DNA from 4 places in the Streptomyces sp. NBC_01288 genome. Region 2 is predicted to be linked to each of the others. Evidence: riboswitches for the same ligand, from Rfam matches in the RefSeq annotation. Region 2 holds a riboswitch; each other region holds the start of a gene.
The links. Region 2 has a riboswitch for cyclic di-AMP ahead of OG194_RS11660 (M23 family metallopeptidase). Riboswitches for the same ligand answer to the same signal wherever they lie in the genome.

Region 1 (7,414 bases), 1.3 Mb from region 2:
CTGCTCCAGATAGGCGTCCACACTGCCCCAGGTCTCCTCGACGGTCTCGAATGCGGCCGTCAGATACTCGGCGCGGGCGTCGAAGAGGGGGCTGAGGAGCTCCATCACCTCGGGGGAGTAGGCCGAGGCGGAGGAGCCGCTGCGGCGCACCTTGTAGCGGCGGTGCTTCGCGTTCGACTCCAGGTAGTCGGTCACGATCGCCTCGCGCTCCACGCCCAGGGCGAGCAGCGTCACGGCTATCGAGAGGCCCGCGCGGTCCTTGCCCGCCGCGCAGTGCATCAGCGCGGGAACACTGTCCTCCGCGAGCCCGTGCAGCACCTGGGAGTGCTCAGCGGTGCGCTCCGTGACGATCGTGCGGTACGAGGCGATCATCCGGTTCGCGCCCTTGTCGCCGCCGAGGATCCCGCGCAGTTGGTCTATCTCGCCGTCGCGGACCATCTTCCAGAACTCGGAACCGTCCGCCGGGTCCGACAGCGGCAGATTCACATTGCGCACGCCGGGCAGCTCGACGTCGGGGCCCTCCAGTTTCTGGTCCGACGCGTTGCGGAAGTCGAAGATCGTGTGCAGGCCCAGCGAGTCGAGGAACGCGGAGTCCTCCTCGGTCGCGTGCGCGAGGTGACCGCTGCGGAACAGCACCCCGTGCCGCACCCGCCGTCCGTCCACCGTCGGAAGTCCGCCCACGTCCCGGAAATTGCGCACTCCGGACAACTCCGGCTCGGTCGACGGAATCTGCTGCGTCACGAGGACTCCTCCCACTCGGCCCGACGACGCGGCTCACCGGCGGGCACGCTTCCGACGATACGACATCGATTCCACAGGCCATGAGTTGTCCACAGACGTTGCCTCGCAGGCCCCGGGCCATTGATGATGTTGCTGCTTGAGTGGACTTGTTCGAATCTGTGAGGGGCTTGATGCTGGAGATCGCCGAGAACGGCCGTACGTGGGTGCTCACGGGCCCCACGAGCAGCTACGCCGTCCATCTCACCGAGGACGACGAACTGCTCCACCTGCACTGGGGCCCCGCGATCGCACTCGCCGACGCCGAGGAGCTCGCCGCGCGCCCGCTGCCCGCCGGCTCCTCCTTCGAGTCCCCGCTCGACGGCCGCGAGGAGTACCCCGTAGAGGGCGGCCCCCGCTTCGCACGCCCCGCCCTGTCCGTGCGCACGCCCGAGCGCCGGGGCACGGAATGGACCTTCGAGCGGTACGACACCGAGGGCGACGAACTGCGGCTCCGCTTCCGGGACACCGGCCTCGCGATCACGCTGCACTACCGGACGCGCGGCGACGTCGTGGAGCGCTGGACGAGTCTCGACAACGACGGGGACGAGGCACAGGAGCTGCTGCGCGCCGACTCCGCCGTGTGGACGCTGCCCGAGCGGGAGGGGTGGCGGCTGTCGCAGCTGCACGGGCGGTGGGCCGCCGAGTCCCGGTTGGTGCGGTCCGACCTCACCTACGGTGAGAAGGTCATCGGCAGCCGGCGCGGCCACACCGGGCACCAGCACCTGCCCTGGGTCGCGCTCGACACCGACGCGACCGAGGAGCGCGGCGAGGTCTACGGCTGCGCCCTCGGCTGGTCGGGGTCCTGGCGGATCGCCGTGGCCCAACTCCCGGACGCGCGCGTGCAGATCGGCGGCGGCGCCGGGTACGACGACTCCGGACTGCTGCTCCTGGCGCCGGGGGAGTCCTTCACGACCCCCGTCTTCGCCGGGCTGTGGAGCGACGCGGGCTTCGGCGGCGCCAGCCGCACCTGGCACGACTACCAGCGGACGTACGTCATCCCGGACGCGGACCAGGACCGGCCGGTGCTCTACAACTCCTGGGAGGCCACCCAGTTCGACATCTCCGAGGAGCAGCAGGAGACGCTCGCGCAGCGCGCGGCGGCGCTCGGGGTCGAGCTGTTCGTGGTCGACGACGGTTGGTTCGGCGCCCGCACCAGCGACCGTGCCGGGCTCGGCGACTGGACCCCCAACCCGGACCGCTTCCCCGCCGGCCTCAAGCCGCTCGCCGACCGCGTCCACGCGCACGGCATGCAGTTCGGCATCTGGGTCGAGCCCGAGATGGTCAACCCGGACAGCGACCTGTACCGCGCGCACCCCGACTGGGTGCAGTACCAAGAGGGGCGAAAGCGGACGGAGTTCCGCAATCAGCTCGTCCTCAACCTGGCCCGCGAGGACGTCCAGGAGTACCTCTGGGAGCGGCTCGACGGGCTGCTCTCCAGCGCCCCGATCGACTACGTGAAGTGGGACTTCAACCGCTGCTTCACTGATGCCGGATGGCCCGGTGACACCTATCCGCAGCGCCTCTGGGTCGACCATGTGCGCGCCCTGTACTCCCTGTTCGACCGGTTGCGGGCGGCCCACCCGGGCGTGGCCTTCGAGTCCTGCTCGGGCGGCGGCGGCCGGATCGACCTCGGCGTCATGAGCCGTACGGACCAGGTGTGGACCTCGGACAACACCGACCCGCTCGACCGGCTCGCCATCCAGCACGGCTTCAGCCAGATCCACCCCGCGCGCGTGATGGCCGCCTGGGTCACCGACAGCCCGAACATCCAGCTCAACGGCCGGGTCAGCAGCCTGCGTTTCCGGTTCGTGAGCGCCATGGCAGGGGTGCTCGGGGTGGGCGGCGACCTCTCGGAGTGGACCGAGGAGGAACTCGCCGAGGCCCGCCAGTGGGTCGACCTCTACAAGGAGATCCGGCCGCTCGTGCAGCACGGCGACCTCCACCGGCTGCGCCCGCCGAGCGGCGGACTCAGCGCCGTGCAGTACGTCGACGGCGACGAGACCGTCGTCCTCGCCCTGCTCCAGGCGCAGCACTACGGCGAGCCCCTGCCGGCGCTCCGGCTGCGCGGGCTCGACCCGACAGCGTCGTACGAATGCCTCGAAACGGGCGAAGTCCACCGAGGGGCCGTCCTGTTGCACCACGGGCTGCGGACCGGGCTGCGCGGTGACCTTGATGCGACGGTTATCCGCCTGCGTCGCATCTGATCCCTCTGTCCCAATTGCAGCCTTCGTTCCAACTCGCTCTGGAATAAAGGAACCTGAGAGTTGTGTACGTGAGCAGCGTCATATTCGTGACCGTGCGTCGTTCGTCATGTTCACGTAATTGACGTGCTTTTACAGGGGGATTGAGGGGTTGAGTCCGGTGGGAATTCACGGAGGGTGACGGTGAATTCCCGCAGGGAAACACAAGAAACGCAAATCCGTGGAACCTCCTGCTTGTCCCTTTGCGTCTTCCTCGCTTACGTTCGCCACCAATCCGGACGGACGCCCAATCCTGCCGCCGACCGGACTCCGCACACACCCACCCGTATGCGGCAGGAGCGGGGGACCCACAGGTAAGACGCCTGTTCCGGTCTCCGGAACGGGCTTGGGGTTTAGCCGCGACCAGTGCGCGGCCGGGCATCTCCAGCCCGCACCCGACAGCTCACCTCGCAGGCGCCGGAGAGGAATTCGTCATGCCCGCGAAGGGTAAGCACCGCCGCCCGAAGTCCCAGCGACTCACCCGCTCGATGGCCGTAGCCGGAACCGGCGGCGCCGCACTCGCCCTTCCGCTCATGGGAGCCACCGGCGCCCATGCCGCGACCACGACTTCCGCTCCGGAAAAGGCGGTTCAGTCCGTTCCGGCGACCGAGAAGACGGTTACGGAGAAGGCGGCCGCGAAGACCGTCTCGAAGTCCTCGGGCGTCAAGACGTATTCGGTGCGGTCGGGCGACTGGCTCGCGAAGATCGCCGAGGAGCAGGACGTCACCGGCGGCTGGAAGAAGCTCTACCAGGACAACCGCGAGGCCATCGGCGGCGACCCGTCGCTGATCCACCCGGGCCTGAAGCTGACCCTCGGCAAGAAGGCCGCGACGAGCGGCACGGACACCGGTACGTCGTCCAAGTCGTCCGGTACCACGTCTTCTTCGTCCTCGTCCTCGTCGTCCTCCTCTTCCTCGGAGAAGAGCAGCTCGGCCGCGCAGAGCGACGACAGCACGAGCACCAGCACCTCCACCGGCTACACCCTCCCCGTGACCGGCGGCACCATCGGCACCGGCTATCACGTCGCGGGCAGCATGTGGTCCAGCGGCTATCACACCGGCGTCGACTTCGTCGTCCCGACCGGCACCACCGTCAAGGCGGTCGCCGCGGGCACGGTCGTCTCGGCGGCCTACGACGGCGCCTACGGCAACGAGGTCGTCATCCGGCACGCGGACGGCGAGTACTCGCAGTACGCCCACATGTCGCAGCTGTCGGTCTCGGCCGGCCAGACCGTGACCGAGGGCCAGCAGATAGGTCTCTCCGGCGCGACCGGCAACGTGACCGGCCCGCACCTGCACTTCGAGATCCGGACCACGCCGTACTACGGCTCGGACGTGGACCCGGTCGCCTACCTCCGCTCGCACGGCGTCACCGTCGGCTGACGCCGGAGCCAGGAGCAGAGCAGTTCCGGGGTCAACGCCCCTGATCGGAGGGTTATTCCGACTTTGGACAACCCTTTACGAGTGGCTTATCTCACCGCCCGTCAACCCCAAAATACGATCGCGTAGGTCACACCTCAGGGTGAATTATGGTTGCCGTGGCTAACGATTCGAAGAGTGACAACAGAGCAGTGATCGGGTCGTACGTGGCGGTGGGGGACAGCTTCACCGAGGGCGTCGGCGATCCAGGGCCCGACGGGGCGATGGTCGGCTGGGCCGACCGGTTCGCGGTACTGCTCGCGGACCGGCGGCCCGAGGGCGACTTCGAGTACACCAATCTGGCCGTGCGCGGGAAACTGCTCGACCAGATCGTGGAGGACCAGCTCACCCGGGCCAAGGAGATCCGGCCCGACCTGGTCTCCCTGGCCGCGGGCGGCAACGACATCATCCGTCCGGGCACCGACCCCGACGAGGTCGCCGAGCGCTTCGAACGCGCGGTCGCCGACCTCACCGCCGCCGTCGGCACCGTCATGGTGACGACCGGCTTCGACACCCGTGGCGTGCCCGTGCTCAAGCATCTGCGCGGCAAGATCGCCACCTACAACGGACATGTAAGGGCCATCGCCGACCGCTACGGCTGCCCGGTGCTCGACCTCTGGTCCCTGAAGACGGTCCAGGACCGTCGGGCCTGGGACGGCGACCGGCTCCACCTCTCTCCCGAGGGACACACGCGCGTGGCGCTCCGCGCGGGCCAGGTCCTCGGCGTCGAGGTCCCGGCCGACCCGGACCAGCCCTGGCCCCCGCTGCCGCCGCGCGGCACGCTCGACATCCGGCGCGACGACGTGCACTGGGCGCGCGAGTACCTGGTGCCGTGGATCGGACGCCGGCTGCGGGGCGAGTCCTCCGGGGACCATGTCGAGGCGAAGGGCGCGCTGTCGCCGGACGCCATCAAGATGCGGATCGAGCGGGTGGCCTGACGGGGCGACACGGCAACAGGCTGCCGCGTTAACGGGGTGACATGTGCGGAGTCGTCTCCTCGAAGAGGCGGCTTTTGCGGGAACGGCTCAGGGAGCGGTCAACGCCGCCCGCTCCAGGCCGAGTTCCCGCGCGAGTGCCTCGTCGACCCACTCCAGGGCCCGCGCCCGCGACACCGTGCCCCCGTAGGCGGTCATCTGTACGGCGAGCCCGTCGAGGAGGGCTGTCAGGCGCAGGGCGGTGGTGGCCGGGTCCGGGCAGTGGAACTCGCCCGCGGTCACGCCCTCGGCGACGACCTCCGCGAGGGCCTGTTTCCACTGGCGGTCGAGATCGCGGGTGACGTCCAGGAGGGCGGGTTCGCGGAGCGCCGCCGCCCAGCCCTCGATCCACAGCCGCCAGCCCTTGGCCTGCCCGGTCGGCGCGTACCAGCGCACCGCGGCCCGCAGTCGGCGCAGCGCGGTCGTACGGCGGCCCAGGAGCTTGTGGAGATGCGCGAGGTCGTCCTCGGCGGCGAAGGTGAACGCGGCGGCGACCAGTTTCTCCTTGGTCGAGAAGTGATAGAGCACCAGCGCGTTGCTCACACCGAGCGCCGAGGCCACGTCGGCGATCCTGACCGCCGCCACGCCCCGCGCCTCGATCTGCTCGACGGCGGCCCGCAGCAACTCCGCCTGCCGTTCCGCCACGCTCAACCGCACTCTCGCCACGCGGTCACCCTAATCCGTTGCCCATAGGGGTGCTGTCCCGTACGTCACCGGTACCAGCCGAACCGTTCCGCGATGACCGGCAACCGGTCGTCGACGATGGCGTGCGCGGCGGCGCGCGGTGTCGTGCCGTCGGTGTCCGCGCGGGCCAGCATCCGGTCGATCAGGGCGCGCATCGAACGCCGGGTGTGCGCGAACGCCTCGTCCGCGTCGGCGCCGATGTCGCCGAACAGGGTCCACCACCACCAGGCGTTCGTCCCGGAGTTCACGACCACGTCCGGCAGCACGGTGACCCCGCGCGCGGAGAGCAGGTCCTCCGCCTCGGGCAGTACGGGCATGTTGGCCGCCTCGACGATCCAGCGGGCGGTGATCCCTTGCTGGTTCGTGGTGTCGATCGCGTACGACACCGCCGCCGGAACCAGCACCTCCGCGTCGACGGCCAGCCAGTCCTCGCCGGGGAGTTCGAGGTCGCCGGGGCGCAGCGCGAAGCGGTCCACGGTGCCGTAGGTGTCCCGGGCCGCGAGCAGCGCGTCCACGTCGAGGCCGGCCGGGTTCGCGATCGTGCCCTTGATGTCGGCGACGGCGACGACCGACAGCCCCGCGCGCGTGAGGAACCGTGCCGTGGCCCCGCCCATGGTGCCCAGCCCCTGTACGGCGACCCGTGTCCCCGTGTACGGCACGCCCGCCCGGTCCAGCGTCGCGAGCACCGACTCGGCGACCCCGCAGCCGCCGACCAGCTCGTCGAGACCGATGCCGTCCACCTCGACCGCGAAGGCGTCCGCGAGCCGCCGCCGCGCCGCGGCCTCGTCGTCGAGCAGCGGGTACACGGCCTGGATCGACGACACGAGCCCCGCCTCCGCGGCGGCCCGGTCGACCAGGTCCTGGCTGAGCCCGAGGTCCTCACCCGTCGTCCAGAAGCTCTCGATGTACGGCCGCATGGCGCGCAGGTAGCGCACGAGGAGGCCGTACGACACCGGGTCCCGGGGATCGCAGTCGATGCCGCCCTTGGCGCCGCCCAGGGGGATGTACCTGCCCTCCGGGTCGTAGTGCAGCGCCTCTTTCATGGTCATGCCCCGGGCCAGCCCCGCCACCTCGTCGAGCGTGCAGCCCGGCCGCATCCGCAGCCCGCCGCTGGACACCCCGCGCACCAGCCGGTCGACGACCAGGAAGCCCCGGCGGCCGGTGACGTGGTCGGTCCAGGTGAGCGACATCAAAGGGGCGGTCATACGGGCTCCTCGGGGCGCCGGCCGACAGCGAGTACAGGCAGGACGAGCACGGGAGCGCGTACCGGACGGTCGGTGCTGAATGACAGGTACTGAACAGCGAGTCAGTATCGGAA
Region 2 (7,414 bases):
GTCGTCCGCGATGAAGACCAGGTCCTCCTCGCCGGTGCGCAACTCGACGGCGCCGACGATCCGGTCGCCGTCCTTGAGCGTGATGACCTCCAACTCCTCCTTGTTCGTGGGGTAGTCGGGGACCACACGTTTGACGACGCCCTGCTCCGTGCCGATGGCCAGGCCCGGGGAGGACTCGTCGAGGGTCGTCAGGCAGATGACCGTCTCGCCCTCGTCCAGGGAGACGAACTCCGAGACCGGGGCGCCGCCGGAGAGGTTCGGCGCGGCGGCCGTCTCCGGGAGCTGGGGCAGGTCTACGACGTTGATGCGCAGGAGGCGGCCGGCCGAGGTGACCGCGCCCAGCTCGCCGCGGGCCGTCGCCGGGACCGCCGAGACGATCACGTCGTGCTTGGTGCGCCGGGCCTCGGAGTCCTCGGGGAAGGGCTCGCCGTTCGCCGTACGGGCCAGCAGACCCGTCGAGGAGAGCAGCACCCGGCACGGGTCGTCGGCGACCTGGAGCGGCACGGTGGCGGTGGGGGCGCCCGCCGACTCCAGCAGGACCGTACGCCGGTCGGTGCCGAACTTCTTTGCCACGGCGGCCAGTTCGGTGGAGACCAGCTTGCGCAGCTCGGTGTCCGACTCCAGGATGCGGGTCAACTCGGCGATCTCCGCGCGGAGGCGCTCCATCTCCGACTCCAGCTCGATCCGGTCGAACCGGGTGAGGCGGCGGAGCGGGGTGTCCAGGATGTACTGCGTCTGGATGTCCGACAGGGAGAAGCGCTCCATCAGACTCTGCTTCGCCTGCGCGGAGTTGTCGCTGGAGCGGATGAGCCGGATGACCTCATCGATGTCGATGAGCGCGGTGAGCAGACCCTCCACCAGGTGGAGGCGGTCGCGCCGCTTGGTGCGGCGGAACTCGCTGCGTCGCCGTACGACGTCGAAGCGGTGGTCGAGATAGACCTCCAGGAGTTCCTTGAGGCCGAGCGTGAGGGGCTGACCGTCCACCAGGGCAACGTTGTTGATGCCGAAGGACTCCTCCATCGGCGTCAGTTTGTAGAGCTGCTCCAGGACCGCTTCCGGTACGAAGCCGTTCTTGACCTCGATGACCAGGCGCAGGCCGTGCGCGCGGTCGGTGAGGTCCTTGACGTCGGCGATGCCCTGAAGCTTCTTCGCGCCGACCAGGTCCTTGATCTTGGCGATCACCTTCTCGGGGCCTACGGAGAAGGGCAGTTCGGTGACGATGATGCCCTTGCGGCGTGCCGTCACGTTGTCCACGGCGACCGTGGCGCGGATCTTGAAGGTGCCGCGGCCCGTCTCGTACGCGTCCCGGATGCCGGTGAGGCCGACGATCCGGCCGCCCGTCGGCAGGTCGGGGCCGGGGACGTGCCGCATCAGGGTGTCCAGGTCCGCGTTCGGATAGCGGATCAAGTGCCGGGCGGCCGCGATGACTTCGCCCAGGTTGTGCGGCGGCATGTTGGTGGCCATGCCGACCGCGATGCCCGACGAGCCGTTCACCAGGAGGTTCGGGAAGGCGGCGGGCAGGGCCACCGGCTCCCGCTCCTGGCCGTCGTAGTTCGGGGTGAAGTCGACCGTGTCCTCGTCGATCGACTCGGTCATCAGGTTGGCCGCTTCGGACGGCCGGCACTCTGTGTACCGCATGGCGGCCGGCGGGTCGTCGTTGCCCAGCGAGCCGAAGTTGCCGTGGCCGTCGGCCAGCGGCACGCGCATGGAGAAGGGCTGGGCCATGCGCACCAGGGCGTCGTAGATCGACGCGTCCCCGTGCGGGTGCAGCTTGCCCATCACTTCACCGACGACACGCGCGCACTTCACGTAGCCGCGGTCGGGGCGCAGGCCCATCTCGTCCATCTGGTAGACGATCCGTCGGTGGACCGGCTTCAGGCCGTCCCGGGCGTCCGGCAGGGCTCGGGAGTAGATGACCGAGTACGCGTACTCAAGGTAGGAGCCCTGCATCTCGTCGACGACGTCGATGTCGAGGATCCGCTCCTCGAACGAGTCGTCGGGCGGCGGGGTCTTCGTGCTGCGGCGGGCCATCGCTGCCGGCTCCTCTTTTCTGGTCGCTCGCCTGGGGGTCGCTCCCCTTCGGCTCACTCATGCTGAAGCGTGAACGGGGTCTTGACGTGAACCATTGTGGACCGCGGCACTGACAACGCGGACCAGGACCCGGCGTTGCCCGCTCGGGTCCGTCGCCGGCGGCTGCCGTGTGAGTCCACGTGTGCGACTGCCCGCAGGCTACGCGATCTCGCTCTCGGCGTACGTCCGCCGGGAACTTCGCCGACGGTCCGCACGCTTGCATACAGTGGCGGGACGAGCAGGATTTCTGCGGTTCCAGCCAGATAATCCGCGATCGAAGGGACGTACATGCCCATGGGTCACACGGCCACCGCCGAGGCAGGGTCCGGCGGTCTGACAGCGACCGAACACCGCTTGGCCAACGGTCTGCGCGTGGTCCTCTCCGAGGACCACCTGACCCCGGTCGCGGCGGTGTGCCTCTGGTACGACGTCGGTTCCCGCCACGAGGTCAAGGGACGCACCGGCCTGGCTCACCTCTTCGAGCACCTGATGTTCCAGGGCTCCGGACAGGTGAAGGGCAACGGACACTTCGAACTGGTGCAGGGCGCGGGCGGTTCGCTCAACGGCACCACCAGCTTCGAGCGCACGAACTACTTCGAGACCATGCCCACCCACCAGTTGGAGCTCGCGCTCTGGCTGGAGGCGGACCGCATGGGTTCCCTGCTGGCCGCCCTGGACGAGGAGTCCATGGAGAACCAGCGGGACGTCGTCAAGAACGAGCGCCGCCAGCGCTACGACAACGTGCCCTACGGGACAGCGTTCGAGAAGCTGACCGCCCTCGCCTACCCGGAGGGTCACCCCTACCACCACACGCCCATCGGCTCGATGGCGGACCTGGACGCGGCCACCCTGGAGGACGCGCGCGCGTTCTTCCGCACCTACTACGCGCCCAACAACGCGGTCCTGTCCGTGGTCGGCGACATCGACCCCGAGCAGACGCTCGCCTGGATCGAGAAGTACTTCGGGTCCATCGCGTCGCACGACGGCAAGCCCGAGCCCCGCGACGGCACGCTGCCCGAGGTGATCGGCGGTCAACTGCGCGAGGTCGTCGAGGAGGAGGTCCCGGCCCGCGCCCTGATGTGCGCCTACCGCCTGCCGAACGACGGCACGCGCGCGTCCGACGCGGCCGACCTCGCCCTCACCATCCTGGGCGGCGGCGAGTCCTCGCTCCTCTACAACCGCCTTGTACGGCGCGACCGTACGGCCGTCGCGGCCGGCTTCGGTCTGCTGCGGCTGGCCGGGGCGCCCTCCCTGGGGTGGCTGGACGTCAAGACGTCCGGGGACGTCGAGGTGCCGGTCATCGAGGCCGCCATCGACGAGGAGCTCGCCCGGTTCGCCGAGGAGGGCCCCACCGCTGAGGAAATGGAGCGCGCCCAGGCCCAGTTGGAGCGCGAGTGGCTGGACCGGCTCGGCACGGTCGCGGGCCGCGCCGACGAACTGTGCCGGTACGCCGTCCTGTTCGGCGACCCGCAGCTCGCCCTGACCGCCGTGCAGCGTGTCCTGGACGTGACGGCGGAGGAGGTGCAGGAGGTCGCCAAGGCCCGTCTGCGCCCCGACAACCGCGCGGTGCTCGTCTACGAGCCGATCGCGGACGAGGATGACGAAGCAGAGGCCGGCGACGAGAACGAGGAGGCGGCCAAGTGACCGAGCTCGCCACGATGGAATTCCACCCGCAGCCCCAGGCCGGCGAAGCCAGGCCGTGGGCCTTCCCGGCCCCGGAGCGCGGGACGCTCGGCAACGGCCTGACCGTGCTGCGCTGCCACCGCCCCGGCCAGCAGGTCGTCGCCGTCGAGGTGCTCCTGGACGCGCCCCTGGACGCCGAACCGGCGGGCCTGGACGGTGTCGCCACGATCACCGCGCGGGCCTTCTCCGAGGGCACCGACAAGCACTCCGCCGAGGAGTTCGCCGCCGAGCTGGAGCGCTCCGGCGCCACCCTCGACGCGCACGCCGACCACCCCGGGCTGCGCCTGAGCCTGGAGGTCCCGGCGTCGCGCCTGGCCAAGGGACTCGGCCTGCTCTCCGACGCGCTCAGGGCGCCCGCGTTCGCGGACAGCGAGGTCGAGCGGCTGGTCCGCAACCGCCTCGACGAGATTCCGCACGAGACGGCCAACCCGTCCCGCCGCGCGGCCAAGGAGCTCTCCAAGGAGCTGTTCCCGGCGACCTCGCGCATGTCGCGTCCGCGCCAGGGCACCGAGGAGACCGTCCAGAAGATCGACTCCGGGGCCGTACGCGCCTTCTACGACCGGCACGTCCGCCCCGCGACGGCCACCGCCGTGGTCGTCGGCGACCTCACCGGCATCGACCTGGACGCGCTCCTGGCCGACACTCTGGGTTCGTGGACGGGTTCCGCCGCGCAGCCGCGTCCCGTGCCGCCGGTGACCGCCGACGACACCGGGCGCGTCGTGATCGTGCACCGTCCCGGCGCCGTCCAGACGCAGCTGCTCATCGGCCGCGTCGGCGCCGACCGGCACGACCGCGTGTGGCCCGCGCAGGTGCTCGGCACGTACTGCCTCGGCGGCACCCTCACCTCCCGCCTGGACCGCGTCCTGCGGGAGGAGAAGGGCTACACCTACGGTGTGCGGGCGTTCGGCCAGGTGCTGCGTTCGGCACCCGACGGCACGGGCGCATCGATGCTCGCCATCAGCGGCTCCGTCGACACCCCGAACACCGGTCCGGCGCTGGACGACCTGTGGACGGTGCTCCGCAAATTGGCCGAGGGCGGACTCACCGACGCCGAGCGGGACATCGCCGTACAGAACCTCGTCGGGGTGGCGCCGCTCAAGTACGAGACCGCCGCGGCCGTCGCGAGCACGCTGGCCGACCAGGTCGAGCAGCACCTGCCCGACGACTACCAGGCGACGCTGTACCAGCAGCTCGCCGCGACCGGCACCGTGGAGGCCACCGCGGCGGTCGTGAACGCCTTCCCGGTGGACCGTCTGGTGACGATCCTGGTCGGCGACGCGGAGCAGATCAAGGAGCCCGTGGAGGCTCTCGGTATCGGCGAAGTGACCGTCGTCCCGGCCGAGTAGACGACCCGTAGCGAGCCGAACAGCGGCACGCGCGCGTGGGGGCCCTGGTGACTGAAGAGTCACCAGGGCCCCCTATTGTCCGAATTGGGGGAGAGGTTGCCTGTCTGCGCTGTGGCATGTGCAACAAAACCCGTGATCCGTTTGGGGATTGAAAGTGGCCCCGCTTAGCGTCGGTCCGGCTGTCCGTCAGGCACCGCGCCGCACTCGCGGCACCGGACAGTCATCGCCGAGTCCCCGTACGGCGCGAGCCAGGGGAGCCGGGGACCCACGTCCCTGGGGTGAATCGGACGCCCGCGCGCGGAGCGAGGGGGTCCGTAGGAGACCTTCCTGCTCCGAACCCGTCAGCTAACCCGGTAGGCGAGAAGGAAGGAAAGGACCACCCACTTCATGGCGTTCACCCGCGCCACCGGGAAGCACCGTCGCCCGAGCCGGACCCACCGCACCACCGTTCGCGTCGCGAGTGTCGCGGCCCTCACCACCACCGGCGTCGTCGGCACCCTCGCGAGCGCCCCCGCGTTCGCAGCGGAGCCCGCCGTGGAGCAGACCGGCCTCACCCCCGTCATCGCCATGGGCGACGCCGTCGCCGAGAAGATCGACGCCCAGGCCGCCGCCCAGCAGCAGGCCGCGGCCGAGCAGGCCGCCAAGGAAGAGGCCCGAGCCAAGGCCGCCGCACTGGCCAAGGCGGAGCGCGCGGCCGAGGTACGCGCCGCCCGCGCCGCCGAGCGCAAGAAGCTCAACACCTTCGTCGCACCGGTCACCGGCTCGTATGTCTCCACCGGCTACAAGACCGGCGGTTCCCTCTGGTCCTCCGGTGCCCACACCGGCATCGACTTCCACGCCTCGACCGGCACCTCCGTGCACGCGGTCGGCTCCGGCACCGTCGTCGAGGCCGGCTGGGGCGGCTCGTACGGCAATCAAGTGGTGATCAAGATGGCCGACGGCATGTACACCATGTACGGCCACCTGTCGTCCATCGGTGTCTCCGTCGGCCAGACGGTCACCCCGGGCGAGCAGATCGGCCTCTCCGGGGCGACCGGCAACGTCACCGGACCGCACCTCCACTTCGAGGCCCGCACGACCGCCGAGTACGGCTCCGACGTCGACCCCGTCGCCTACCTCCGCAAGCACGGTGTGAACGTCTGACGACGCACCGCCGCACTTCCCGAAGCCCTGGCCCGCCCGGCCGGGGCTTTCGGTGTTTCCGGAGCCCTCCTGTCCAAAAAATATCCATGGATTCCGGTCCGCCATCGGAAATTCCCGCTCATTGCAATAGAGTCACGGAACACACGTCAATCGTCGACGTTTCACGGGGATTAAGGCGGAGGTCGGACATGCGTATTCCGGCGCACTCGGTATGCACGGCGATCCGGGACGACATCGTCGCCGGTGTCTACGAGCGCGGCAGCCGGCTCACGGAGGAACTCCTCGCGCGCCGGTACGGGGTCTCGCGCGTCCCCGTCCGGGAGGCCCTGCGCACGCTGGAGGCCGAGGGGTTCGTGGTGACCCGGCGGCACGCGGGCGCGTGCGTCGCGGAACCGACCGAGCAGGAGGCCGCCGACCTGCTGGAGATGCGGATGCTGCTGGAGCCGCTCGGCGCCTCACGGGCCGCCCAGCGCCGCACCGAGGCCCACCTCAAGGTGCTGCGCGGCCTCGTCAGGCTGGGTCAGGAGCGCGCCAGGCGGGGCAACAGCGAGGATCTGCGCTCCCTGGGCAGTTGGTTCCACGAGACGCTGGCACAGGCCTCCGGGAGCCCCGCGCTGACCTCGATGCTGACCCAGCTGCGCCACAAGATCGCCTGGATGTACGCGGTGGACGCCCCGGCCAACCCCGTCGAGTCCTGGGCCGAGCACGGGGCCATCGTGGACGCCGTGGCCCGCGGCGACGGCGAGCGCGCCCGGGCGATCACCGCCCTGCACACCGAGCGCGCGGGCACCGCGCACCGGCTGCGCTTTCCCGGCGGGGCGAACGGCGCGAACGGCACGGAACGTGTGAGGACTTCGCAACCTCCCGTAAACATGTCGGGTCTGCGGCATTAACACGGGCGCCGTATACAAAGAGAGGCTAATTCGCGGGGGATTATTTATGCTGCCCGCAAGTGGAATTGCGAAGGGCTCGCCCGGTAATTCGGACGAGCCCTTCGAGGTTGCGGTACATCGTTTTTGGACGAAAAGCACCGCACCTAGCAATTGCGGGATGTTCAGACGGTCTCGGGGAGTTCCTCAAGACCTTCCGCGACCAGCTTCGCCAGTCGGTCGAGGGCCGCGTCCGCGCCCTCGGCGTCCGACGCGAGGACGATCTCCTCGCCGCCCTGGGCG
Region 3 (7,414 bases), 2.8 Mb from region 2:
TCCTTCTCCAGCCGGGTCACCGCGTACGTCAGCCGGCTCCGGGTGATCTTCGACTTCTCGGCGAGGTCGGTCATCCGCAGCCGGCGGTCCGGCACCTCGGAGAGGTTGGCGAGGATGGAGTAGTACAGGTGGGGCATGCCGGCCTCCTGCTGGAGCTGCCGGTCGATCGCGTCCTCCAGGAGGTGCGTCGCGGCGATGTACGCGCGCCAGGCGCGCTGCTCCTCGGCGGTGAGCCAGCGAGTCGTCATGCCCCCAGTGTAGGTTTGTTTCAAACTTGAACCAAGCCCCGCCGTTCCACCCAGCCCCGCCATCCCCACGAGCAATGACCCGGGAGCGCGTCGATGCCCCACCCGTACGTCCTGCTGTCCGCCGCCGTCTCCCTCGACGGCTACCTCGACGACACCGGCCCCGACCGGCTGCTCCTCTCCAGCCCGGCCGACTTCGACCGTGTCGACGAGGTCCGGGCATCGGTCGACGCGATCCTCATCGGCGCCGGCACGATCCGCGCGGACAACCCCCGTCTCCTGGTCAACTCCCCTGAGCGCAGGGCGAGTCGCGTAGCCGCAGGCAAGCCGGAGTATCCACTCAAGGTCACGGTCACCGCCTCCGGCGACCTGGACCCGACGGCCAACTTCTGGCACACGGGCGGCGAAAAGCTGGTCTGTACGACGGACAAGGGCGCGGAGCGAGCACGCGAACGGGGCCTGGCGGCGGACGTCGTGGCCCTCGGCCCCGACCTCGACTGGCGCGCCCTTCTTGAACACCTGCACGCGGTAAGGGGAGTTGACCGCCTGATGGTCGAGGGCGGCGGCACGATCCACACCCAACTCCTCCAACAGGGCCTGGCCGACGAACTCCACCTGGTCCTGTCCCCCCTGTTCGTGGGCGACGACAAGGCCCCCCGCCTGTTCGGCCCGGGCACCTACCAGTCCGGCCGCCTGCGCCTGTTGGAGACCCGCCCCATCGAGGACGTGGTCCTCATGCGCTACGAACCCACCGCCCCCGGCACCGGCGACCTCCCCTCCGCCGCCGACCACCACTGGCTCGCCCTCGCCTGCGACCTGGCCGCAGACTGCCCGCCCTCGGAGACGGCGTTCAGCGTCGGCGCGGTGGTGGTGGCGGAGGACGGCACGGAGTTGTCCCGGGGCCACTCCCGCGAGGCGGGCGACCCGGTGGTCCACGCGGAGGAGGCGGCCCTGGCCAAGCTGGACCCGGCCGACCCCCGCCTCCCCACGGCCACCGTCTACACCAGCCTCGAACCCTGCACCCACCGCGCCTCCCGCCCCAAGCCCTGCGCCCGCCTCATCCTCGACGCGGGCGTACGGCGGGTGGTGACCGCTTGGCGCGAGCCCGACACGTTCGTCGCGGGGGCCGACGGGAGCGGGATGTTGGCAGCGCGGGGGGTGACCGTGGTCGTACTCCCGGAGTACGAGAAGCGAGCGAAGGCGCCGAACGGGCATCTGCTCGGCTGACCCGGGACACCCTCTCCGGAAAAGTGTGTCACTTTCGCCGAAAGTGACACACTTTTTCAGGCCCCCCACCCCCCCGGCTCCCCGACCGGCCCATCAAATCCTGCGCCCCACCGCCTCCCACGTCACGCTCACAAAGAACCGGTGCGGAGGACAACGCGGAGGTAGGACACATGAGGTCAGTGGGCCGGCGGCACGCCATCACCTTGCTGGGCGCGTCCGTAGCCGTAGGACTGCTCGCCTCGTGCGGAACGGCGGACACCGGCACGCGGACCATGGCCCGGGCGCTTCCCGCGGACGCCGCGTTCACCCACCCCGGAGTCCTCGTCAGCAAGGGCCAGCTGGACGCCGTGCGCAAGAACGTCACCGCCGGCAAACAGCCCTGGCTGAAGGCGTACTTCGGGATGCGGGACAGCAAGTACGGGTCGTACAAGTACACGGCGAAGCCGTCCGCGGACGTCGACTGCCCCTGGAACGGCAAGGCCGCGCACGGCTGTGTCGAGGAGCGCGAGGACGCGATCGCGGCGTACACGCAGGCGTTGCTGTTCAGCATCACCGGCAAGCAGCATCACGCGCTCAAGGCGCGGGAGATCATGGACGACTGGTCGGCGAAGATGAAGGAGCACACCTCCGACGACGCCGGGCTCCAGACCGCGTGGGCCGGTTCGACCTGGGCGCGGGCGGCGGAGATCGTGCGGTACGCGCCCGGCGCCGGATGGCCGGCGGACCGGGTCAAGCGGTTCGGGACGATGCTGCGTACCGCCTACGAGCCGGAAGTCACCAAGGACCTGCCGGACTACAACGGCAACTGGGACCTCGCGATGACGGACGCGGCGATCGGCATCGCCGTCTTCCTCGACGACCACAAGGCGTTCGACGCCGCCGTCAAGCGCTTCCGCGACCGCGTGCCCGCCTACTTCTACCTCGCCAAGGACGGCAGGGTGCCGCTCACCCCGGTGGGCTCGAAGCTCACCACGCCGCAGAAGCTGACGACATACTGGTTCAAGCAGACGACCTTCAAGGACGGCCTCGCCCAGGAGACCTGCCGCAACTTCAAGCACGTCGGGTACTCGCTGGCCGCGACCGCGCACATCGCCGAGACCGCCTGGCACCAGGGCGTCGACCTCTACGACGGGGTCAAGGACCGGCTCAAGGCGGCCCTCGAATTCCACGCCCGCTACCAGCTCGGCGAGCCCGCGCCCGCCTGGCTGTGCGGCGGCAAGGTCGACCGGAACATGGGGCCCGACCTGGAGGTCGCCGTCAACCACCTGGAGGGCCGGCTCGGCGTGAAGGTGCCCGCCGCGCACAAGCTCGCCGAGTCCACCCGCCCGGCCGGCAGCGACGACCTCTTCGTCTCCTGGGAGACCCTCACGCACGCCGGGAACACCGCCGACTGAAACCTGTGTGACATCGGACCCCGCGGATGGCGTATAGTTGCAATCACAACGGCGCGGGGTGGAGCAGCTCGGTAGCTCGCTGGGCTCATAACCCAGAGGTCGCAGGTTCAAATCCTGTCCCCGCTACTACGGCCAAGGGCCGGAATCCAGAAATGGGTTCCGGCCCTTGGTGTTTCTCCCCCTGTCGGCCCACCCCGCTCGCCGCACTCCCCCCACCGGGAAAAACTGGACGTGTGGAGGAGGAGGGTCCGTACGTGCGAGCCGGCGGGCGCCTCCCCGGCGATCCCACGCCCGACCCGGGCCTCGGCGACAGTCCGTCCCCCCGCCCCGAGGGCGAGGGCCGGCGGATCTCGTACGCCCGCGCCGTCGTCCGCCGCCTCCCCGTCCTGCTGCTGATCGCCGCCGCGCTCTACGACTACTTCACCCCGTCCGAATTCACGGCGGCCCCGCTCTTCACCGCCGCCCCGCTGGTCGCCGCCCCGCTCTACTCCCGGCGCGGCACCGTCCTCACCGGTCTGGCGGCCGTAGCCGTCGTGCTGGTGATCCACATCAGGCTCGGCATCGTCCTCGACACCGACGCGGTCACCGAGGTGGTCACCGTGGCGACGGTCGCCGTCCTCGCCGTCCTGATCAACCTCCTGGTCCGCCGCAGCAGCGAACAGCTCGCCTCCGCGCGCGAGATCGCCGAGGCCGCCCAGCGCGCCGTCCTGCCCGAACCGGCCGATCGCATCGGCGGGTTCGCGATCGCGGCACGGTACGAGGCGGCGCAGGAGGGCGCGTTCATCGGCGGCGACCTGTACGCGGTGCAGGACACCCCGCACGGCGTACGGCTGGTCGTCGGCGACGTGCGCGGCAAGGGCATGGGCGCGGTCGCCGCCGTCGCCGTGGTCATCGGGGCGTTCCGGGAGGCCGCCGAGCAGGAGGCGACCCTGGAGGCGGTCGCGCAGCGGCTGGAGCGGGCGCTGGCGCGCGAGGGCACCCGGCGCGACGGGCTCGACGCGTTCGAGGGGTTCACCACGGCCGTCCTCGCCGAACTCCCGCACGGCGACGGCGTCGTACGGATCGTCGACCGCGGCCATCCGCCGCCGCTGCTCCTGCACGAGGACGGCACCGTCCGTACGTTGCAGGTCCAGGAGCCCGCACTGCCCCTGGGAATGGGGGAGTTGGGGGTCTGGCCCGACCGTGCTGAAGAGTTCGCGTTCCCGGGCGGGGCCACCCTCCTCGTGCACACCGACGGGCTGTCCGAGGCGCGCGACTCCCGCGGTGTCTTCTACGACCCCGGGGCGCGGCTGGCCGGCCGGACCTTCCGCACCCCCGAGGCGTTGCTCGGCATCCTCGCCAAGGAGGTGCGCCGGTACTCCGGGGGCTGGATGACGGACGACATGGCGATGATCGCCGTACGGCATCCATGACCGTTGTCACGGCGGGTGACCGGGTGGGAGCCCTCCGCATAACAACTGACATGCCGTCAATACCTGTGGGAATTCTGAGACTTGGCCAACTCGCCCGTTTTTCGCCGGTGGTGGGCCCTTCGTCCAGCAAGGAAAGGTTAATGATCAAGCCGAACAGCTTGGAAACGGGCGCCCGTGTCTATTAACGTTCGATAACGCAGCGCGGTCGTCCCAGCCGTCACTAGAGATGGCTCCGTGCGCACGCGCCGAATCCTGAAAGGGAACCGGGGAACCACCACCTTGGGGTGAATCGCTCGTCAACTGCCGTGGAAACGCGGCCGGTTTACGCGCGTAGGAGACCTTCCTGCTCCGAACCCGTCAGCTAACCCGGTAGGCGAGAAGGAAGGAAAGGAGCACGCCCACGTGGCGTCCAACCAGGCTGCCCCAGAAGCCCCTGTCGTCTACGGCGGTTACCGCCCCGACGAGGGCCCCTGGGAGGAGTGGAATCCCAGCGCGGAGACCGTTGCTCCCAACCGCGGCAAGCACCGTGTCGCCAAGCAGCGTGGTGGCGGAGGATTCGCCCGCAGCTCCACCGTCCTGGGCGTCGGTGTCATAGCCGCCGTCAGCGCGGGCGGCATGGCCAGCGCCAACACCGGCAAGCCGCCGGTATCGATCTCCATACCCGACCTGCCCTCCGTGGGTCATCTGTTGGACGACTCGTCCAGCAGTACCCCCAAGGGTTCCGCGACCGCGCTCAGCAGCGTCGGCGTGACCACCACCGAGACCGCCAAGGGTGCCTCGGACGCGGGCGAGCTGCTGCGCAACCGGATCATGGCGCAGGCCGAGTCGCAGCAGGTGCAGGTCGACGGCAAGTCGAAGGCCGCCGTCGAGGCCGCCGTCGCCAAGCAGGTCGACGACGCCGCCGCCAAGGCCGAGAAGGACGCCGCGAAGAAGGCCGCCGACGCGAAGAAGGCCGCGGAGGCCGCCGCCAAGAAGAAGGCCGAGGCCGCGAAGCTCGCCGCGCTGGCCAAGCAGTACACGCTGCCGGTCGGCTCGTACACGATCACCGGCACCTTCGGACAGGCCGGCTCGATGTGGTCCTCCGGGTACCACACGGGTCTCGACTTCGCCGCTCCCACCGGCACGCTGATCAAGGCCATCCACAGCGGCACGGTCACCGAGGCGGGCTGGGCCGGGTCGTACGGGTACCGCACGATCCTCACCCTCGACGACGGCACCGAGCTGTGGTTCTGCCACCAGTCCTCGATCAACGTGAGCGTCGGGCAGAAGGTCTCCACCGGTGAGGTCATCGGCCGCGTGGGCGCGACCGGCAACGTGACCGGGCCGCACCTCCACCTGGAGGTGCACATCAACGGCGCCGCCACCGCGAGCGACCCGGCGCCCTGGCTGCGCAGCAAGGGCCTCAACCCCTAAGGGCTCTAAGGGCTCTAAAGGGCTGGAATATCCGGTTCCGGTCCGGCTGTTGAAGTGGGTCATGACTTCTCTTCGCAAGCTGGGCCGGTCCGACCTTGAGGTCTTCCCGCTCTCCCTCGGCGGCAACGTCTTCGGCTGGACCGCCGACGAGGCGACCTCCTTCGCCGTGCTCGACGCCTACGCGGCCGCGGGCGGCAACTTCGTCGACACCGCCGACTCGTACTCGGCGTTCGCGCCGGGCAACCAGGGCGGCGAGTCCGAGACCATCATCGGCAAGTGGGTCAAGGCCCGCGGCAACCGCTCCGACGTCGTCATCGCCACCAAGGTCAGCCAGCACCCCGACTTCCCGGGCCTGAGCGCCGCCAACATCAAGGCCGCCGCGGACGCCTCCCTGCGCCGCCTCGACACCGACCACATCGACCTCTACTACACCCACTTCGACCAGGTCGAGGTGCCGGTCGAGGAGATCATCGGCGCGCTCGACGAGCTGGTGAAGGCGGGAAAGGTGCGGCACATCGCCGCGTCCAACATCACCCCGGCGCGGCTCCGGGCCTCCCTCGACCTCTCCGACCGCGAGGGCCTCGCCCGCTATGTCGCCCTCCAGCCGCACTACAACCTGGTCTCGCGCGACACCTACGAGGGTGAGCTGAGCGAGCTCGCCGCGCGGGAGGGCCTGGCCGCGGTCCCGTACTTCGCGCTGGCCGCCGGCTTCCTCACCGGCAAGTACCGCCCCGGTACGACGGTCGACAGCCCGCGGGCCGGGCGCGCGGCCCAGTACCTCGAATCGGAGCGCGGCCTGAACGTCCTCACCGCCCTCGACGAGGTCGCCCAGGCCCACGACGCCCCGGTCGCCACGGTGGCCCTCGCCTGGCTCGCGGCCCAGCCCACGGTCGCGGCCCCGATCGCGTCGGCCCGGTCGGTGGAGCAGCTCCCCGCACTGCTGGGCGTGGCCGAACTGGAGCTGACGGAGGCGGAGATCACCCGCCTCACGCAGGCGTCGGCGTAAATGTCCTCGGAACTATGACCGGTACGGGTTGTACAGGGGAGACCCGTACGACCCGTACACCGGCGGCCACGGCGGCACCACCACCGGTACCGGTGGCGCCGTCCGGCGCGCCGCGTAGTCCAGCGCGGGCCGCGCCACCTCCCGGCGCAGCCACAGCTCGTGCAGCAGCTCCCTTTCCCGTACGACGAAATCGGCGCCGGCGCGACCCCGCGCGGCCCGGTGCCGCAGGAACGCCAGAGAGGTCGCGTGGGCCTCGTACCGGGCGACCGAGCGAGCCGCCTGCCTGCCGAGGTGGTGGCGGGCGTACTCGCGGGCCAAGCGCCGTGCCTTCATCGAGCCGAGCACGAACGGTTCGGCCGGGATCAGCCAGCCCGCGTAGACGTAGGCGGGCAACTCCTCGCGCACGGTGCGCAGTTCGCGCTGCCGGGTCCAGACCGCCAGCCAGGTCAGCAGGCCGAACATGGGGACCATGAAGACGCCGTAGACCTCGAAGAAGCCGTACTGGCCGAAGGTGGAGGAGCCGTTCCAGATCGCGTGCATGCCCATCGCGAGGAGCAGGCCGGTCAGCGGCAGCAGGACGCGGCGGACGTGCTGCCGGTCGGGGGAGAGGGCGGCGATGCCGAAGCCGATGCCGGTGAGGACGGTGAACAGGGGGTGCGCGAAGGGGGACATGACGATGCGCACGAAGAAGGTCGCCGCGGTGACGGAGGTGAAGCC
Region 4 (7,414 bases), 3.4 Mb from region 2:
GGAGTTGACGAACGATCTGATCGACCGGTTCGCAGCCGACGGCTCCGCCGACCTCATCCACGACTTCGCCTTCCCGCTCCCCATCTACGCCATCTGCGACCTCCTCGGCGTCCCCCGCGAGGACCAGGACGACTTCCGTGACTGGGCGGGCATGATGATCCGGCACGGAGGCGGGCCGCGCGGCGGAGTCGCCCGGTCCGTCAAGAAGATGCGCGCCTATCTCGCCGACCTCATCCACCGCAAACGCGAAGCCCTCTCCGACGCCCCCACCCCGCACCCCGGCGTGAACCTGTCCGGCGCCCCAGCCCCACACCCCGGCGTGAACCTGTCCGGCACCCCCGCCCCGTACCCCGGCGAGAACCCCACCGGCACCCCCACCCCGACCCCCACTCCCACCGAAGACCTCCTCTCCGGCCTGATCCGCGCCTCCGACCACGGCGAGCACCTCACCGAGAACGAGGCCGCGGCGATGGCCTTCATCCTGCTGTTCGCCGGCTTCGAGACGACTGTCAACCTCATCGGCAACGGCATGTACGCCCTCCTCACCCACCCCGAGCAGCGCGCCCGCCTGGAGAAGTCCCTGGCCGCGGGGGAGAGCGGCCTCCTCGAAACCGGCGTGGAGGAACTCCTGCGCTACGACGGCCCCGTGGAGCTCGCCACCTGGCGCTTCGCCACCCGTCCGCTCACCCTCGGCGGGCAGGACATCGCGGCCGGCGACCCCGTGCTGGTCGTACTGGCCGCCGCGGACCGGGACCCGGAACGGTTCGCCGATCCCGACGTCCTCGATCTCGGGCGCCGTGACAATCAACACCTCGGCTACGGCCACGGCATCCACTACTGCCTCGGCGCCCCGCTAGCCCGGCTGGAGGGCCAGACCGCGCTGGCCACGCTCCTCACCCGCCTCCCCGACCTGCAACTCGCCGGAGATCCGGCCGACTTGCGCTGGCGCGGCGGCCTCATCATGCGCGGACTGCGCACACTCCCCGTGGAGTTCACCCCGGAACGCCGTTGAACAGGTGGTCCGGAGCGCCGCTGAACCGGCAATCCAGCCCCCTAAACCCGAAAGTGACAGTTCTTCAACTCTGTGATCTTCACGTGATCTCCGTGGCATTAACTTGTGACAAGTGATCGACTGTGGGTACGTTCACGTACCAGCGCGGCGCCCCGCACCACCCCACGCAGCACCCCCGCACCACCCGCCGCGCGGTCCCCCCGCTGTCACGCGAAAGGCCTCCGCATGCTCTCCGGGAACGGTCGTCACCGTCGCCCCCGTCAGGCTCCGGCTCTCCTCGTCGCGGCCGGGGTGACCGGCTCCGCCATCGCCATCCCCCTTCTCGCCGCGGCCTCCGCGAACGCCGCCGACGGCACCACCTGGGACAAGGTGGCCAACTGCGAGAGCGGCGGCTCCTGGAGCGAGAACGACGGCAACGGCTACTACGGCGGCCTGCAGATGACCCAGGACGAATGGGAGAAGTACGGCGGCCTCGCCTACGCCCCGAGCGCCGACCTGGCCAGCCGCTCCCAGCAGATAGCCGTCGCCGAGAAGATCCTCGCCGACAAGGGCACCTCCGCGTGGACCACCTGCGCGCTGCTCTCCGGTCTCACCACCACCTCGGGTTCGACGGACGTCGACACCGGCCTCGCGAGTGACTCCCCGTCGGCCACTCCGACCGGCTCCTCCGACTCCGGTTCCGACGCCGACTCCGGTTCGTCGGACTCGTCCGCTTCCTCCGGGTTGTCCGACTCCGGCACCACGGACTCGACTTCGTCCGACGCGTCCGGCGGCGACTCGTCGAGCGACAGCCCCTCGCCCACCGCGACGGACAACTCCGCCAAGTCCGACAAGTCAACCACTCCTTCGACCGGCAACGACTCGGTCGCCGCCTCCCCGAAAATCGACGAATCGGACAACTCGGGCCAGGCGGTGGGCAAATGGAGCCTCGTCGACACCGGCGCGCTCAGCGATTCCGACGACCAGCAGGGTGACCAGCAGAGTGCCGGTAAGCATCGCGGTGCCAGCGCCGAGGAGAGCGTGTCGCCGCAGACCTACACCGTCCGCGCCGGCGACTCCCTCGCGTCCATCGCCGACTCCCTTGGTTACGACGGCGGATGGCGTGCGCTCTACGCCGAGAACAAAAAGGTGATAGGCGCCGATCCGACCCAGATCGCCGCCGGTCAGACCTTGGACGTCGGTACGGAAGTGGACGAAAAGTAGCAAGAGAGCAGCGGGAGTTCACGTCATGCTTCGAGCTGAATGTCCGGTTTGATCAAAGTGTGGGATGAGTCTCAGAAGCCCTGATCGTCTTTGAAATTCCGCCGATTCCGTGTCTACGGTCAAGGCCGCTCGTCACCACGAGCCCCGGCTGCCGCACACGCCGAGTCCTGCCAGCGGCCTCCGGGAACATTCGTCGCGTCAAGCGCCGTAGGCAGGAGCGGGGGACCCAAGGTAAGCGCCGGGCCCGGGAGTTGAGAGACGACCGGAACCGGCTTGGGGTTAAGTCGTGCCGCGTACGAGACGTACGAGCACGGCCGGGCAACTCACACGGCCCGAACCCGACAGCTCACCTCGCAGGCGTCGGTGAGGGGATTGGGATTTTCCATGCTGTTTTCCAGCAAGGGCAAGCACCGCCGTCCGTCTAAGGCCACCCGCGTCGCCACGCTCGCCGGCGTCACCGGTGTCGCGATCGCCGCCCCGCTGATGGCCACCGGCAGCGCCTCCGCCGCCACCGCGTCCGAGTGGGACACGGTCGCCAGCTGCGAGTCCGGCGGCAACTGGTCCATCAACACCGGTAACGGCTACTACGGCGGCCTGCAGTTCTCCGCCTCGACGTGGGCCGCGTACGGCGGCACCGCCTACGCCTCCACCGCGAACCAGGCCTCCAAGTCCCAGCAGATAGCCGTCGCCGAGAAGGTTCTCGCCGCCCAGGGCAAGGGTGCCTGGCCCACCTGCGGCACCGGCCTCTCCGGCGCCTCGTACTCCGGCGGCAGCTCCAGCTCGTCGAGCAGCTCGAACAGCTCCAGCTCCTCCAAGAGCACCACCGAGCGCTCCACGAGCGACACCACCGCCTCCCGCTCCGCCGAGCGCCCGGCCGCCAAGAAGACCGTCACCACCCCGACCGGCAAGAAGGTCAAGAAGGGTGACGGCGAGTACAAGGTCGTCAAGGGCGACACCCTCAGCTCCATCGCCGAGAAGCACAAGGTGAAGGGCGGCTGGCAGCAGCTGTTCAAGCTGAACAAGGACATCATCGACGACGCCGACTTCATCTTCCCGGGCCAGCAGCTCCACCTGAAGTGACAGCCCGAAACGACATATCGGTCTCGTAGCTGAACCACAGCGCCCTCACATCCGTGGTCCCCATCATGGAGACCTCGTGAGGGTCACCCCCGTCCCCCACGGGCTCCCCGCTCCGGTGCGTGTTCCCCCGTACGCACCGGAGCGGGGCTTTTTTGCGCGCTCTTCAGCGAAGCGCTTTGTTCCGTTCGGAAACAATTTACTCTCGGTTCTGTCCATCAGGCGGCCGACCGGATGGCCAATCGCCCCGAGCCGGTTAGGCTCGTCTCGCAGAGCCGCTGCGGTGTTGCCGTAGCCGCGTCAGACCCCAAGAAGGAGATGCTCGTGCCGTCCATCGACGTCGTCGTAGCCCGGGAAATCCTGGACTCCCGAGGCAACCCCACGGTCGAGGTCGAGGTCGGCCTCGACGACGGCAGCACGGGTCGTGCCGCCGTTCCGTCCGGCGCCTCCACGGGTGCCTTCGAGGCCATCGAGCTGCGTGACGGTGACCCCAACCGCTACGGCGGCAAGGGTGTCGAGAAGGCCGTTCTCGCCGTCATCGAGCAGATCGGCCCGGAGCTCGTCGGCTACGACGCCACCGAGCAGCGACTGATCGACCAGGCGATGTTCGACCTGGACGCCACCGACAACAAGGGCTCGCTCGGCGCCAACGCCATCCTCGGCGTCTCCCTCGCCGTCGCGCACGCCGCGTCCGAGGCCAGCGACCTCCCCCTCTTCCGCTACCTCGGCGGCCCGAACGCGCACCTGCTGCCCGTTCCGATGATGAACATCCTGAACGGCGGCTCGCACGCCGACTCGAACGTGGACATCCAGGAGTTCATGATCGCCCCGATCGGCGCGGAGTCCTTCTCCGAGGCGCTGCGCTGGGGCGCCGAGGTCTACCACACCCTCAAGAAGGTGCTGAAGACCAAGGGCCTGTCCACCGGCCTCGGCGACGAGGGCGGCTTCGCCCCGAACCTGGAGTCCAACCGCGCCGCGCTCGACCTCATCATCGAGGCCATCAAGCAGGCCGGTTACATCCCCGGCGAGCAGATCGGGCTCGCGCTCGACGTCGCCGCGTCCGAGTTCTACAAGGACGGCAAGTACGAGTTCGAGGGCAAGTCCCGCTCGGCCGCCGAGATGACCGAGTACTACGAGGAGCTCGTGGCGGCCTACCCGCTCGTCTCCATCGAGGACCCGCTGTACGAGGACGACTGGGCCGGCTGGAAGGTCATCACCGACCGCATCGGCGACAAGGTCCAGATCGTCGGCGACGACCTCTTCGTCACCAACCCGGAGCGTCTCGCCCGCGGCATCGAGGAGGGCACGGCCAACGCCTTGCTCGTCAAGGTGAACCAGATCGGCTCGCTGACCGAGACCCTGGACGCCGTCGAGATGGCCCAGCGCAACGGCTTCAAGTGCATGATGTCCCACCGCTCCGGCGAGACCGAGGACACCACCATCGCCGACCTCGCCGTCGCGGTGAACTGCGGCCAGATCAAGACCGGCGCCCCGGCCCGCTCGGACCGCGTCGCCAAGTACAACCAGCTGCTCCGCATCGAGGAGATCCTCGACGACGCGGCCGAGTACGCGGGCCGCAGCGCGTTCCCCCGCTTCAAGGGCTGACCCATACCGGGCTAAGCCTTAGCCAGTCGTACGTACGTCCCCGCACCCGGTCCCGTACCGTGTGCGGGGACGTACGCACGTGTGAAGGGGAGGCGGGACATGGCCGTGAAGGACCGGGACCGGTTCTCCACCGCGACCAGGCTCAAGCTGCTCGGCGAGCAGACGGCGGCCCGTGTCTACCGCTCCCAGACCAAGCGGCAGGCCCGCCGCTCCCGGCTCACCGGCCGGGCGGCCCTCCTCGCCCTGGTGCTGTGCTCGCTGATCGTGGCGCTGGCGTACCCGATAAGGCAGTACGTCTCCCAGCGCGCCGAGATCTCCGATCTCCAACGGCAGCAGGAGCAGGCGCGGCAGCGCGTCGAGCAGCTCCGCGACCTCAAGGCGCGCTGGCAGGACGACTCGTACGCGGAGCAGCAGATCCGGCAGCGGCTGCACTACGTGATGCCCGGGGAGACGGGCTACATCGTGATCGACCCGGACGCGGCCAAGCAGTCGCGCGCGGAACTGGGGGCGGCCGACCGCCCGTGGTACTCGAACGTCTGGGACGGCGTGGACAAGTCCGACGCCTCCGACCAGTGACTGACCGGGGCAGAGGCCGCGATCAGTGACTGCCCCCGCCCTGATCAGTGACTGAACTGCCCAGTGGCTGAACCGAATTGAACTGACAGAGAGACTTTCGTACAGGCATGGAAAAGCCCCCGCCGTCCACTCCGCGCACCGAGCCCACCGACGCGGACGTCGAGGCATTCAAGCAGCAGCTCGGGCGTCCGCCGCGCGGGCTGCGCGCGATCGCACACCGTTGCCCGTGCGGAGAGCCGGACGTGGTGGAGACGGCTCCCCGCCTCCCCGACGGCACCCCCTTCCCGACGACGTACTACCTCACGTGCCCGCGCGCGGCTTCCGCGATCGGCACCCTTGAGGCGAACGGCGTGATGAAGGAGATGTCGGCGAGGCTGGAGTCCGATCCCGAACTCGCCGCCGCGTACCGCGCCGCGCACGAGGACTACATCGCGCGCCGCGACGCCATCGAGGTCCTGGAGGGCTTCCCGAGCGCGGGCGGCATGCCGGACCGCGTGAAGTGCCTGCACGTCCTGGTGGGCCACTCCCTGGCCGCGGGCCCGGGCGTCAACCCGCTCGGCGACGAGGCGATCGCGATGCTGCCGGAGTGGTGGGCCAAGGGGCCGTGCGTGACGGTGACGAAGGAGGACGAGAAGTGACCCGTGTCGCCGCCGTCGACTGCGGTACGAACTCGATCCGCCTCCTCGTCGCCGACGTGGACCCGGCGACGGGTCAACTCGTCGACCTGGACCGGCGGATGACGATCGTGCGGCTCGGCCAAGGCGTGGACAAGACCGGCCGCCTGGCCCCCGAGGCACTGGAGCGCACGTTCGCGGCCTGCCGCGACTACGCGGCGGTCATCAAGGAACTCGGCGCCGAACGCCTCCGCTTCGTCGCCACGTCGGCCTCCCGCGACGCCTCGAACCGCGACGACTTCGTCCGTGGCGTCCTGGACATCCTCGGCGTCGAACCGGAGGTCATCACCGGCGACGAGGAGGCGGAACTCTCCTTCACCGGCGCGACGAAGGAACTCACCGGCCGCGACGACCTCGCCAAGCCCTACCTGGTGGTGGACATCGGCGGCGGCTCCACGGAGTTCGTGGTCGGCGACGACGCCGTCCGCGCCGCCCGCTCCGTGAACATCGGCTGCGTCCGCATGACCGAGCGCCACCTGGTCCGCGACGGCAAGGTCACCGACCCGCCGACCCCGGACCAGATCACGGCGATGCGCGCCGACATCGAGGCCGCCCTCGACCTCGCCGAACAGACGGTCCCGCTCCGCGAGGCCCGCACCCTGGTCGGCCTGGCCGGCTCGGTCACCACGGTCTCGGCGATCGCCCAGAACCTCCCCGAGTACGACACGGACGCCATCCACCACTCCCGCGTCTCCTACGACCGCGTCCGCGAGATCACGGAGTCCCTCCTCCGCTCCACCCACGCCGAACGCGCCGCCGTCCCCTCCATGCACCCGGGCCGCGTCGACGTCATCGGCGCGGGCGCCCTCGTACTCCTCTCGATCATGGAGCGGGTCGGAGCGACGGAGGTCGTGGTGAGCGAACACGACATCCTGGACGGGATCGCGTTCAAGGCGGCGGAAGAGGCCGAGGCGGGCAAGCAGGGCGGCTGAGGCGACAGGTTCAGGGCCATGGCCGGGGTCTCTTCATGCCCTGGGGCGACGCTCGATGAGATTCGGCCCTTGCCCGCGTCGTCCGTCGGGCATAGTCGGTGCAGGGAACTCACGGACCTGTGGTCGGTGAGCGGAACGTGTGCGTCGGGGGATGCGGGTGATGGCAGTGTTGCCGTTCGACATCGTGATCGTCGTCCTGATCGGGTTGCTGATCTGGGCACTGGTTCGTTCCAGCAGCCGACGTGCCCAAGCGCGACGTCAGGCCGGGGCTGGACCGACCGTTCTTCCGCGCGTCCCACGGACACACGACGAAGGGGGCCGTACCCCTTCCGCAC

Region 1: another riboswitch for cyclic di-AMP. It lies ahead of OG194_RS06195 (M23 family metallopeptidase); the one in region 2 lies ahead of OG194_RS11660 (M23 family metallopeptidase).
Region 3: another riboswitch for cyclic di-AMP. It lies ahead of OG194_RS24675 (M23 family metallopeptidase); the one in region 2 lies ahead of OG194_RS11660 (M23 family metallopeptidase).
Region 4: another riboswitch for cyclic di-AMP. It lies ahead of OG194_RS27625 (transglycosylase family protein); the one in region 2 lies ahead of OG194_RS11660 (M23 family metallopeptidase).

The regions. Positions count from the first base shown of each region.
Region 1 is NZ_CP108427.1:1,386,828-1,394,241, reverse strand. Features, by position in the region: gene OG194_RS06205 (tyrosine-protein phosphatase) at 1-741, opposite strand, end outside; gene OG194_RS06200 (alpha-galactosidase) at 912-2,984, shown strand; cyclic di-AMP (ydaO/yuaA leader) riboswitch at 3,288-3,450, shown strand; gene OG194_RS06195 (M23 family metallopeptidase) at 3,455-4,402, shown strand; gene OG194_RS06190 (SGNH/GDSL hydrolase family protein) at 4,591-5,376, shown strand; gene OG194_RS06185 (TetR/AcrR family transcriptional regulator) at 5,464-6,078, opposite strand; gene OG194_RS06180 (glutamate dehydrogenase) at 6,123-7,301, opposite strand.
Region 2 is NZ_CP108427.1:2,722,333-2,729,746, reverse strand. Features, by position in the region: gene OG194_RS11675 (DNA gyrase/topoisomerase IV subunit A) at 1-2,031, opposite strand, end outside; gene OG194_RS11670 (M16 family metallopeptidase) at 2,359-3,714, shown strand; gene OG194_RS11665 (M16 family metallopeptidase) at 3,711-5,099, shown strand; cyclic di-AMP (ydaO/yuaA leader) riboswitch at 5,314-5,473, shown strand; gene OG194_RS11660 (M23 family metallopeptidase) at 5,487-6,242, shown strand; gene OG194_RS11655 (GntR family transcriptional regulator) at 6,431-7,135, shown strand; gene OG194_RS11650 (HPr family phosphocarrier protein) at 7,297-7,414, opposite strand, start outside.
Region 3 is NZ_CP108427.1:5,491,146-5,498,559, forward strand. Features, by position in the region: gene OG194_RS24650 (MarR family winged helix-turn-helix transcriptional regulator) at 1-248, opposite strand, end outside; gene OG194_RS24655 (dihydrofolate reductase family protein) at 342-1,472, shown strand; gene OG194_RS24660 (alginate lyase family protein) at 1,643-2,866, shown strand; tRNA gene OG194_RS24665 (tRNA-Met) at 2,919-2,992, shown strand; gene OG194_RS24670 (PP2C family protein-serine/threonine phosphatase) at 3,121-4,278, shown strand; cyclic di-AMP (ydaO/yuaA leader) riboswitch at 4,512-4,669, shown strand; gene OG194_RS24675 (M23 family metallopeptidase) at 4,681-5,691, shown strand; gene OG194_RS24680 (aldo/keto reductase) at 5,753-6,697, shown strand; gene OG194_RS24685 (PrsW family intramembrane metalloprotease) at 6,710-7,414, opposite strand, start outside.
Region 4 is NZ_CP108427.1:6,116,902-6,124,315, forward strand. Features, by position in the region: gene OG194_RS27615 (cytochrome P450 family protein) at 1-1,012, shown strand, start outside; gene OG194_RS27620 (LysM peptidoglycan-binding domain-containing protein) at 1,238-2,215, shown strand; cyclic di-AMP (ydaO/yuaA leader) riboswitch at 2,409-2,590, shown strand; gene OG194_RS27625 (transglycosylase family protein) at 2,600-3,295, shown strand; gene eno (phosphopyruvate hydratase) at 3,611-4,897, shown strand; gene OG194_RS27635 (FtsB family cell division protein) at 4,997-5,473, shown strand; gene OG194_RS27640 (DUF501 domain-containing protein) at 5,581-6,111, shown strand; gene OG194_RS27645 (Ppx/GppA phosphatase family protein) at 6,108-7,079, shown strand; gene OG194_RS27650 (hypothetical protein) at 7,240-7,414, shown strand, end outside.